2 regions of the Anoxybacillus sp. PDR2 genome follow, and region 2 is predicted to be linked to the other one. Evidence: riboswitches for the same ligand, from Rfam matches in the RefSeq annotation. Region 2 holds a riboswitch; the other holds the start of a gene.
What was found. A riboswitch is a leader RNA that binds a small molecule or an ion and turns the genes downstream of it on or off. The one in region 2 is predicted to bind FMN.
Positions count from the first base shown of each region.

Region 1 (5,367 bases), 780 kb from region 2:
CTCTACTTGCAAAATCAACGCTGTTAATCGTTCGGCATCATCCACCTTTGCCTGCCGAATGTTCACTCCCATCCCCTCCTTCTAAATAGATCTGTGCCAAATCCATGCTGCGATAACGAGCGAACGCCGTCTTTGCTTTACGAAATCCTGATTGAATATAAAACGGTTCGTTTCCTATCGTCGAAATAAGATGAATGCATGAAATGGCGTCAAGCTGTTCGAGCAGATCTTTCATGATCGCTTTTCCAATACCTTTACCTTGATAATCGCGGTGAACGACGACATCATAAATCGCCGCATTGAATACGCCGTCTGACAGAGCGCGGCCAAATCCAACCAGACGGCCGGAGCAAAAGGCAAGCGCTACTATATGACTCGCTTGAAAAACTCGTTGAATGATTGGTTCTGTATGCTTAACCCAGCCAACAGATTCGTAGATTTCTCTCATCTTTGTCCAATTCGCATTTGCGATATCACGCACAATCTGAACACGTTCCATTATTCTCTTACTCCTTGTCCTTACTTGAAGCTCTCTAACTTTCTTTCCATGCTTTTCAATGTCCAGTTTTGCATCCATATACTAACAATGAGAAGCACTAACATTCCTGAAACCATAAGCGTAGAAGCAAACGAAAGGAGCGAGCACTAGATATGCGGCGTCAAAGCTTCGTTCATAGGAACCCTCCTTTTTCATCGCCTTCTGCTTCCCGGAATATTCTACATCATTTGCCAGTTTCCTTCCGGTTTGTATTGCATTTTCTCACAAATCTCCGTATGATGGTAAATCATATCATGTTGGAAGAAAGGGTGCAGAACATTGACAAAACAACTGCCTCCAGGGCAATTTGCAACGGAGAAATGGCCGATTCTTCACGAAGGAGATGTATACGAGTTTCATGAGGCTACATGGAAATTCACATTATTCGGCGAGGTGAAAGAAGAGGTTTCTCTTTCTTATCAGCAAGTTATGGAATTGCCAAAAACGATCTCAACCATTGATATGCATTGCGTCACAACATGGTCCAAGTTTGACACGACATTTGAGGGCATTGCTTTTCGCGAATTTTTGCGTTTCGTCGAGCTGAATCCAGACGTCGCTTATGTCAAAGTTTATGGATATTTAAACGGCGATCCCTTCGGCTATTCAGCCAATTTGCCTCTTCATGCTCTCATGGGAGATGATGCGCTTTTTGTGTACCGATGGAAGGACCCTCATCACGATTGGCAAGAGATCTCGCCAAAGCACGGCTATCCGCTGAGGTTCATTCCCCCCGCTTCTTTTTATTTATGGAAAGGGGCGAAATGGGCGACCGGCATCCGTTTTATGAAAACAGATGAGCCTGGCTATTGGGAAGAGAGAGGTTATTCAATGACGGCGAACCCATTTCAAGAGGAGCGGTTTTCCGAGTCAACGCTGTCGAAGCTTTAACAAAAAGGCTGCGTTCGTAAACGCAGCCTTTTTGCGGCTCAGATGCGGCTTGCCGCTCGTTTATGCAGCCATGGACGAAGCCGGAGAAAAAGAAGCATAAAGACAACGGTTATAAACACGCCTTTTAAGGCATTAAATGGCAAAATCGCGGAAACAATGAGCGCTTTCGCTTCCGGGGCGCTCATTGCCGGCGAACCGAGAAAAATGGTATAGGCCGGCAGAAAGATATAATAGTTCAATACGCTCATCGCCGTTGCCATCACGATGGTGCCAGCCACCAAACCGATGACCATTCCCTGTTTTGATGCTGCTTTACGATAAATATAATAGGTCGGTAAAATAAACGTTATTCCAGCCATAAAATTCGCAAAATGACCGACTGGAACGCCAGTCGCGCTGCCGACAAGGAAATAGTTGAGCACATTTTTTAATAATTCGACGAGCATCCCAGCAATCGGTCCATACATTAGAGCAGCGACTAATGCTGGAACATCGCTAAAATCAACAAGCAAAAAAGGAGGAAATGGCGGAAGCGGGAAATTGAGCAGCATCAATAGATAAGCGATGGCGCTGAACAATCCAATCGCCGCAAAAGCGGATACGTTCATGTTTTTCATGGTGATTCTCCTCTCCTTCTCGTGACTCATCCTCACAAGAAGAAGGCTGCCGACTGATCATAAAAAACCCCTTAAGCCTAAACGCTTAAGGGAGGATAGCAGGCATGCGCAAAGAGACGTTCAAGCGCAACCGCCGAACGCCGGCAAACCTTCATCTTCTCCCATCCAGACTATAACTGTCGGCTCCGGAATTGCACCGGATCCTGCCTTGCGGCTCGCGGGCTTAGAAGCTTGTTCGCTTCATCACCGCCGGTCGGGAATTTCGCCCTGCCCCGAAGATGAATCAATCTAAATTTTATTTATTCCATTTATACTATACATGTTTTGCTGAATATTGTCTATGCATAAAGCTTCGCTTCTTAACGTTAAGGCTTTTATACGCTTCCCACGGTTGACCTACTAGATAACATCATTCATTCGTAAATCCATCTACTCGGCCTCAGAAACAGCCCTTGTTCAGAGCTCTTGTCACTCATTCGCATCAGAAAGCTTGTATCCGATGATCAATGGTCTAAATCAAGATTCCATTTTTCTTGAAATAAGCGTTTTATGATAAAATAACATCGGAAAAAGATAGCAAATCATAAGGAGATGGACGATATGAAACAAGAAATCATTGAGCGCTTGACTAGATATGTGAAGGTGAATACCCAATCTGATCCGAACAGCGACACGTGCCCTTCAACTCCAGGTCAGCTCGAACTAGCCAATATGCTGGCAGAAGAGTTAAAAGCGATCGGCATGACAGAGGTGACGGTTGATCAAAATGGCTATGTGATGGCCACACTGCCGGCCAATACAGAGAAAGAAGTGCCGACGATCGGATTTTTGGCACATTTAGATACAGCGACCGAGTTTACGGGGGAAAATGTTCATCCACAACTGATTGAAAGCTATGACGGAGGCGATATCATCTTAAATCACGAGCTTTCTATTGTTCTTTCGCCCGCCGATTTTCCTGAACTCGCTGGCTACAAAGGACATACCTTGATCACAACCGATGGAACGACCTTGCTAGGAGCCGACAATAAAGCGGGCATTGCTGAAATTATGACAGCGATGGCGTATCTTATTCAGCATCCAGAAGTGAAGCACGGCGAAATTCGCGTCGCTTTTACACCGGATGAGGAAATCGGCAGAGGTCCGCATAAATTTGATGTGGACGCTTTTCGGGCGAAATACGCTTATACAGTGGACGGAGGACCGCTTGGCGAACTAGAATATGAAAGCTTTAATGCCGCACAAGCGAAAATTATCTTTAAAGGAAAAAACGTGCATCCTGGTACGGCTAAAGGCAAAATGGTCAACTCCATCAAACTGGCCATGGAATTCCATAGCCAGCTGCCAGCTCATGAAGCGCCGGAGCACACTGAAGGCTATGAAGGATTTTATCATCTGTTATCCTTTCAGGGAGATGTCGAAAAAACCACTCTTTCCTATATTATCCGCGATTTCGACCGAAACGCATTCGAAGCACGAAAAACAAAAATAACGGAACTGGCTGCACAGTTTCAAGAAAAATATGGTAAAGAGCGTATCGAATGGGAAATAAACGATCAGTATTACAATATGAGAGAAAAAATTGAACCAGTGAAAGAAATTGTCGACATTGCATATGAAGCGATGGAAAACCTCGGCATTGAGCCAAAAGTTTCGCCGATCCGCGGCGGCACTGACGGTTCTCAGCTCTCTTACATGGGCTTGCCTACGCCAAATATTTTTACAGGCGGAGAAAACTTCCATGGCCGTTATGAGTATATTTCTGTCGATAATATGGTCAAAGCAACGCAAGTCATTATCGAAATTGCGAAACTGTTTGAACAAAAAGCATAACATCTTACATAAAAAGAAAACAAAAGGGCATTGGCCGTCGGTCATGTCCTTTTGTTTTTTCTATGCGTTCCATATATATGCCTTAGATTGGGACAGCATGTCGCTCTTTTCGCTCAGACTGCGCGGCTATATTACTTAAAGAATCAATATTGTTGTCATTCAGCTGGGCTGCTTTCGCCGCTGGAAGTGTCGTTTTTGGAACGATTCGCGACAAAAAAGCGATGCGTTTATTAGGAATCGGATTGATTTTTTTAACATTGCTGAAATTGGTATTTATCGATCTGCCGATTGTTTCTTTATTGATGCGCTCTATCCTGTTCATCGGACTTGGCAGCATTGGCATCATCATTTCACGCCTGTTTTATAGACAGCAAAAACGATAAACAAACAAGCCGCTTCTTGCTGCATAAGCGGCTTTCTTTTTTCTCATACTATTAACGCAATCTTTTAACGTTTAGATTTAGGGCGGTTGTGCCGCCTGACTCCTATCATTCATTGGTCTGTAGAATCACCGTGTTGTTTGGCCGCGTTCATATGATCGAAAAAATCCCATACGCTCCTTTTCTGAATCGCTTTGTTCCATTTTCAAATTAGACTGAGCAGGCCGCAACGATACGATGGCAAGGAGGGCATGATATGGCTACATCCCAACATCTAAAAGAACATCTCGTTTTGCTATTCTTGGTGACTGCCGCATTGATATGGTCAGCGGTCAAGCCTGCAAGCTATTTAACATGGCTGCTGGAAGTCAGTCCTGCTATTGCAGGGTTGCTTATTGTGATCCTCCTCTATCGCCGCTTTCGCTTGACCACCCTTTCATATGCTATTATTTCACTTTTAGCCATCAGCATGTTTATCGGGGGGCATTATGTTTATTCCAACGTTCCCTTGTTTAATTGGGTGAAAGACACGTTCGATTTAGAACGCAATCATTATGATCGTTTCGGTCATTTTTTAAAGGGGTTATTTGCCATCGTGCTCAGAGAAATTTTACTACGGAAAACCTCGCTGACACGAGGCGGATGGCTATTTTTGATTGTGATGAGCATGATGCTGGCGATTGCCGCATTGTATGAAATCATTGAATGGATAATCGGGCAATTGGCCAAACAGGTAAAGCAAGTGCAAGATTTTCTAGGCACCCAAGGTGACATATGGGATACACAATGGGATATGCTGTTTTGTCTCATCGGCTCCATATTAGCTTGGTTGGCCCTTTCAAAAATCCATGACCGGTTTTTAAAAAAACCCCTTTAGCCCATTCCCGCTTCATACAAATCCCAAATTCTTATCTGGCGTTTTTTTTAATGCATGGTAAAATAAAATCATGCATGAATTTGAACAAGTAAAGGGTGTATGAAGATTGGTGACAAAGCTATTGATTTTAATCGCCGCTTACCTTCTTGGTTCCATTCCCTCCGCGCTCATTGTCGGAAAAGTCGGGTTTGGCATTGATATTCGCGAGCATGGGAGCGGAAACTTGGGCGG
Region 1 covers NZ_CP047158.1:1,759,054-1,764,420, reverse strand. The annotation lists gene GRQ40_RS08480 (GNAT family N-acetyltransferase) at 1-66, opposite strand, end outside; gene GRQ40_RS08475 (GNAT family N-acetyltransferase) at 38-499, opposite strand; gene GRQ40_RS08470 (molybdopterin-dependent oxidoreductase) at 818-1,429, shown strand; gene GRQ40_RS08465 (ECF transporter S component) at 1,468-2,046, opposite strand; FMN riboswitch at 2,196-2,330, opposite strand; gene pepT (peptidase T) at 2,647-3,879, shown strand; gene GRQ40_RS08455 (DUF2339 domain-containing protein) at 4,032-4,262, shown strand; gene GRQ40_RS08450 (DUF2238 domain-containing protein) at 4,516-5,136, shown strand; gene plsY (glycerol-3-phosphate 1-O-acyltransferase PlsY) at 5,246-5,367, shown strand, end outside.
Region 1: it holds a riboswitch for FMN, as region 2 does, so the genes downstream of both, GRQ40_RS08465 (ECF transporter S component) here and ribD (bifunctional diaminohydroxyphosphoribosylaminopyrimidine deaminase/5-amino-6-(5-phosphoribosylamino)uracil reductase RibD) in region 2, are expected to answer to the same signal.

Region 2 (5,367 bases):
TTCATCGGCTATTTTTCGCAAATCCGGTACGCGGGCCATTTCCCCGTCTTCCTTAATGATTTCACAAATGACACCGGCTGGCTTTGCCCCGCATAGACGAGCCAAATCAACTGCTGCTTCCGTATGTCCGGCGCGCCGCAAAACGCCTCCCTTTTTCGCCACAAGCGGAAAAATGTGGCCCGGTCGTTTAAAGTCGCTTGCTTTCGCATTTGGATTCAAAAGCTCCCGAATCGTTGTGGAACGCTCATATGCGCTAATTCCTGTTGTCGTTGATTTATGGTCGATGCTTACAGTAAAAGCCGTTCCGTGCGCATCTGTATTATGGTTGACCATCGGCACTAAATCCAACTTATCTGCCAGCTCTTCTGTGATTGGTACGCAGACAAGCCCACGTCCATATTTAATCATAAAGTTAATGACTTCAGGTGTCGCTTTTTCAGCTAATGCAACAAAATCCCCCTCATTTTCTCGATCCTCATCATCACAAACAATGATGACATTTCCTTGCATGAGCTCATAAATGGCTTCTTCGATCGTATCGAACATGTCGTCCCCACCTTTCCGTTCATTTATATCCATGCTCTTCTAAAAATTCAAGGGTAATCGCGCCCTGTTCCTTCGCTGCTTTGTTTCCTTCTACAAATTGCTTTACATATTTGCCAATGAGATCGCACTCAATATTGACGATATCGCCAACTTGCTTATCGCCCAATATCGTTTCGGCACGCGTATGCGGAATCAGCGAAATCGTAAATGTATCATCGGTCAATCCAAAAATCGTTAAGCTCGTCCCGTCAACAGCGACGGAACCTTTCAAAATCATATAGCTTCGCAGTTCTCTTGGAATTTTAATTTCATAATACACAGCGTTGGCAACCGGTTTCTTGTTGATAATCTCGCCAACTCCATCAACATGCCCGGATACAAAATGGCCGCCAAACCGTCCGCCTGCTCCCATCGCCCGCTCTAGATTGACTTTTGACCCTTTTGACAACATGCGCAATGAGGTGGCTCGAATGGTTTCTGGCATCACATCAACTGTAAAGGAACGAGCGGTAAATGATGTTACTGTTAAGCATACCCCATTAACCGCCATACTATCGCCCAATCGGACATCTTCAAGCACCTTTTCCGCACGAATCGTAACCGTAATCGCTTCTCCTGAGTGATTCATTTGTTCAATCGTACCCATTTCTTCAATGATTCCGGTAAACATGATGTTCCACCTCTTTATTTTGGTATGGCAATAACCTTGATATCCGGTCCAACCATTTCAACGCGCTTAATCGCTAATTCAGCCGCTTCTGCCATGCGCAAAATCCCTGTGCCGCCAACCGGAGTAGGCGCTTCATGGCCGCCAATCAACTTCGGCGCAAAATAGGCAACAATTTCTTGAAAGGCTCGGCTGCGCACAAAGCTGTCGTGAATGCGTGACCCTCCTTCCACAAAGAGAGAAGTAATTTTATGCTCCCCTAGCATGCGCAACATCTCCCAAATGTCGATATGCGGCTGGTTCATTTGCATGACTCGCACATGCGATCTTTGGTATAAGGCCATGCGTTCGCTGGATACTTGACTGCCGACAACCATCCATGTTTCCGCTTCATCATTAGATATCACGTTTGCATGAAGCGGTGTGCGCAAGTCTGTATCGAGAATAATCCGAATCGGACTTTTCCCGCCTTCAGGTAATCTCGTCGTTAAATGAGGGTTATCAGCCATGATCGTATTAACCCCCACTAAAATCGCATCATTTGCGGCTCGATAGCGGTGCACATCCTCTCTCGCGGCTTCTGAAGTAATCCATTTGCTATCACCTGTTTTCGTCGCGATTTTTCCATCTAAGCTGCTTGCGTATTTTAATGTAACAAATGGAGTTTTTGTCGTGATATAGTGAAAAAAGACACGGTTTAACTCATCGGCCTCTTCTTTCAACGTACCGAGCACAACCTCAATTCCTGCCTGTTTTAGCCTTTCCATCCCCTTCCCAGCTACAAGCGGATTTGGATCCGTCGTAGCGATGACAACGCGCGCTACTTTTGCTTCCACTAGCAAATCTGCGCATGGAGGCGTTTTTCCAAAATGGCTGCAAGGTTCAAGCGTAACATAAACTGTCGCACCAGCGGCTTTTTCTCCCGCCATGCGAATGGCATGAACCTCAGCATGTGGCTCTCCAGCTTTTAAGTGGGCGCCCAAACCGACGATTTCTCCATTTTTCACCACAACTGCCCCTACCGCTGGATTCGGAGAGGTTTGTCCGCTTCCTATTTTAGCCATTTCAAGCGCCAAACGCATATACCGTTCATCGCTCTGCATGTTCCATCCCTCCTTTTTTACCATAAAGAAAGCCCTAGGAATCGCATCTCCCAGGGCAGAAATATGTAAGAACCACAAACTGACATGTTTGTTTTGCATGCCAAAAAAGCTGCACATTTCATGAACAACACCGTTCTAAAACAAAACCGGACATCAAACACGAATATTTGTTCCGTTTTTTCAGTAAACACCTCCACTATGGGGAGCACTACATCTACCATTCACATTGACAGTGCAAGGAAAAACGGTTTTGGTGCTGCTCCGCTTACGGCAATGTGCTGCCTTTATGTGATCCTTCTCCCATCCAGACTATACTGTCGGCTCCGGAATCGCACCGGATCGTGCCTATTTCGGCTCGCGGGCTTAGAAACGCATCGGTTTCAATACCGCCGGTCGGGAATTACACCCTGCCCCGAAGGATACAAAACGATTATGTAATTTTTTATCATTATATCACAATCCAATCGTTTGTCTATGCTCACGCACTCACTTCGCTATGAATAACCAATAAATAAGCCCCCAAATCAAGCTGACACCGAGCAGAGCAAAGAACAGGATCCAATTTTTCTTCATCGTTTCCTCATCCTTTCAAAAAAGCTCAACACCGTTCATCCTGTTAAGCTTCTATAAAAATTGCGCGTTCCCAGCAGCCTATTTCCCTGTCGTTCTAAACAAAGCGGAAACACTTCACGCTCAAAAACCACTTTCCTTCCATATAAAGTTGTATTGGTGGTATCCAATACAATCGGGTTGGTTGCTCTTTTGCTGTATAAATATGAACAAACCGCAATTTGTACAAACCTACGATCCAAAAAGGGCAAGTCTATGACTTGCCTTGTTCACGCCAAAACGTGAACAAGCGTCGGCCATCGAAATCATGCCATCACTTGTTCACGCTAAGACAAATATTGAGGTATCCCTATCCTTATCGTGATGCCCAACTAATACTACGAGTAAAAACTTTTACTCTTCCCACACCTTAACTTCTTTCATTACATCGCCATTTTTCATCGCTTTGACCGCGTCCATTCCTGACGTCACTTGACCAAAAACGGTATGTACTCCATCTAAATGCGGCTGCGGCTCATGAACAATGAAAAATTGGCAGCTTCCTGTATCACGGCCGCGATGCGCCATCGAAATCGCTCCTTCTTTATGCTGATGAGGATTGTTGTCCGTTTCACACGGAATCGTATAGCCCGCATCGCCGGTTCCATTTCCGCGCGGACAACCGCCTTGGCTGACAAAGCCAGGGATGACGCGATGGAACGTTAAGCCATTATAAAACCCTTCATTTGCTAACTTTTCAAAGTTTGCCACTGTTTTTGGGGCTTCATTTGGAAATAATTCAAACTCAATTTTTGCACCGTTTTCCAGTAAAATATGACCCTTTTTTGCCATTTTCTCATTCTCCTTTCTTTCATACTCCCTTATCATACCATTGTTTGTTACACAAAAAAAGCAAGTCATTTTATCGGGCGTGTTGAGGATTCAATAAAAACCAACGGATCGTACTAGATTCCTCGCTTTTCTGCTGAAGCCGGCAAACCGATTTGCTTGCCGACTAGGGCATGCCCTTCTTGAACAAGGAGCGCTTTGTAAGCAAATGATGTTGTTCACTGACATTCCCTGTTCGAGAAAGAAGCAGAAAAACGAGTGTTAAGCCCGATCATTTTGCTTTCAAGTAAAATAATGGATAATTAACATTAGTGCTCTTTTATATAAAACACAACTAAAAGACAAAATGAACGAGCGCTATATTCATCCCGCTGCTCATAGAGCAAGTGGCATTTATACGCATCATTTCGCTTCTATCTTATTCCATTTGCATGTAGAATAGGAATGGTGGAAATAAAGAAAGAATAAGGAGGTTGCAAGAATGAAACGGACCTTGATAGGCTGTCTCATGGCGTCTTTGCTCCTTGCGTATCCGATAGCGGCAGCGGCGGATGCAGCAGAAGGCGATGTTATTATTACACTTGGAGAAAACTTAACCGACTCACAAAAGCAGCAAGTATTAAATGAAATGAACGCTCCGGAAAATGCTCAAACCATTACCGTGTCAAACACAGAAGAGCATAAATATCTGGATGGCCTAATTCCAAAAGCGCAAATTGGCACAAAAGCCATTTCATCATCTATGATTACAATTGGAGCGAATGGTTCCGGCCTTGATGTAGAAACGCATAATATTACTTGGGTCACAAAGGAAATGTATACAAACGCGCTCATCACGGCAGGTGTCAAGGATGCTAAAATTTATATTACAGCTCCTTTCCCTGTTTCAGGTACCGCAGCGCTAACCGGTTTAATGAAAGCGTACGAGCTTTCATCCGATAAAGTGATTCCTGACGATGTAAAAAAAGTGGCAAATGAAGAAATGGTAAAAACCGCCCAGCTGGGCAAATCGATTGGAAACGATCAAGCCGTTGCCCTTTTAACAAGAATTAAAGAAGAAATGGCCAAAAATCCGCCGCAAACCGACGCGGATTTGCGCTCCCTTATCGAAAAAGCGGCCAAGGATTTAGGAATTACGCTCACTCAGGATGAAATCAATAGTCTAATATCATTATTTAATAAAATGAAGAATCTCAACATTGACTGGAATCAAGTCAACGATCAACTTAGCAAAGCAAAAAACAAGATTTCCACCTTTTTGAACTCAGAAGAAGGAAAAACATTTATTCAGAATATCATCGATATTTTGAAAGAAATTTGGAATGCCATCAAATCCGTGTTTACTTCATCCAATCAGCAGCAACAATGACCAAAAGGTGCCCAAGCAGGGCACCTTTTGGCCGTTTCGCATATCCATACAATAGGCTTGTAGCTTAATCGGTCAATAGCTAATTATCGCTCTACACGTTTGAGCGATTTTTTCTTTGTTTTATCACACGTTTTCATTTCAAGGAGTACGTGATATCCAATGTACCTTCATTGTGATATTCCTATAGCATGGTCATCTATTGACTTTCGCCCGTAATGGCACGTCTAAACGAACTAAGTCCTCATACGTTTCTCGGCGAACGACGAGCTGCGCCTCGCCGTTTT
Region 2 covers NZ_CP047158.1:2,543,982-2,549,348, forward strand. The annotation lists gene GRQ40_RS12225 (bifunctional 3,4-dihydroxy-2-butanone-4-phosphate synthase/GTP cyclohydrolase II) at 1-546, opposite strand, end outside; gene ribE (riboflavin synthase) at 566-1,216, opposite strand; gene ribD (bifunctional diaminohydroxyphosphoribosylaminopyrimidine deaminase/5-amino-6-(5-phosphoribosylamino)uracil reductase RibD) at 1,231-2,316, opposite strand; FMN riboswitch at 2,605-2,740, opposite strand; gene GRQ40_RS12240 (peptidylprolyl isomerase) at 3,280-3,717, opposite strand; gene GRQ40_RS12245 (DUF1002 domain-containing protein) at 4,196-5,083, shown strand; gene lysA (diaminopimelate decarboxylase) at 5,276-5,367, opposite strand, start outside.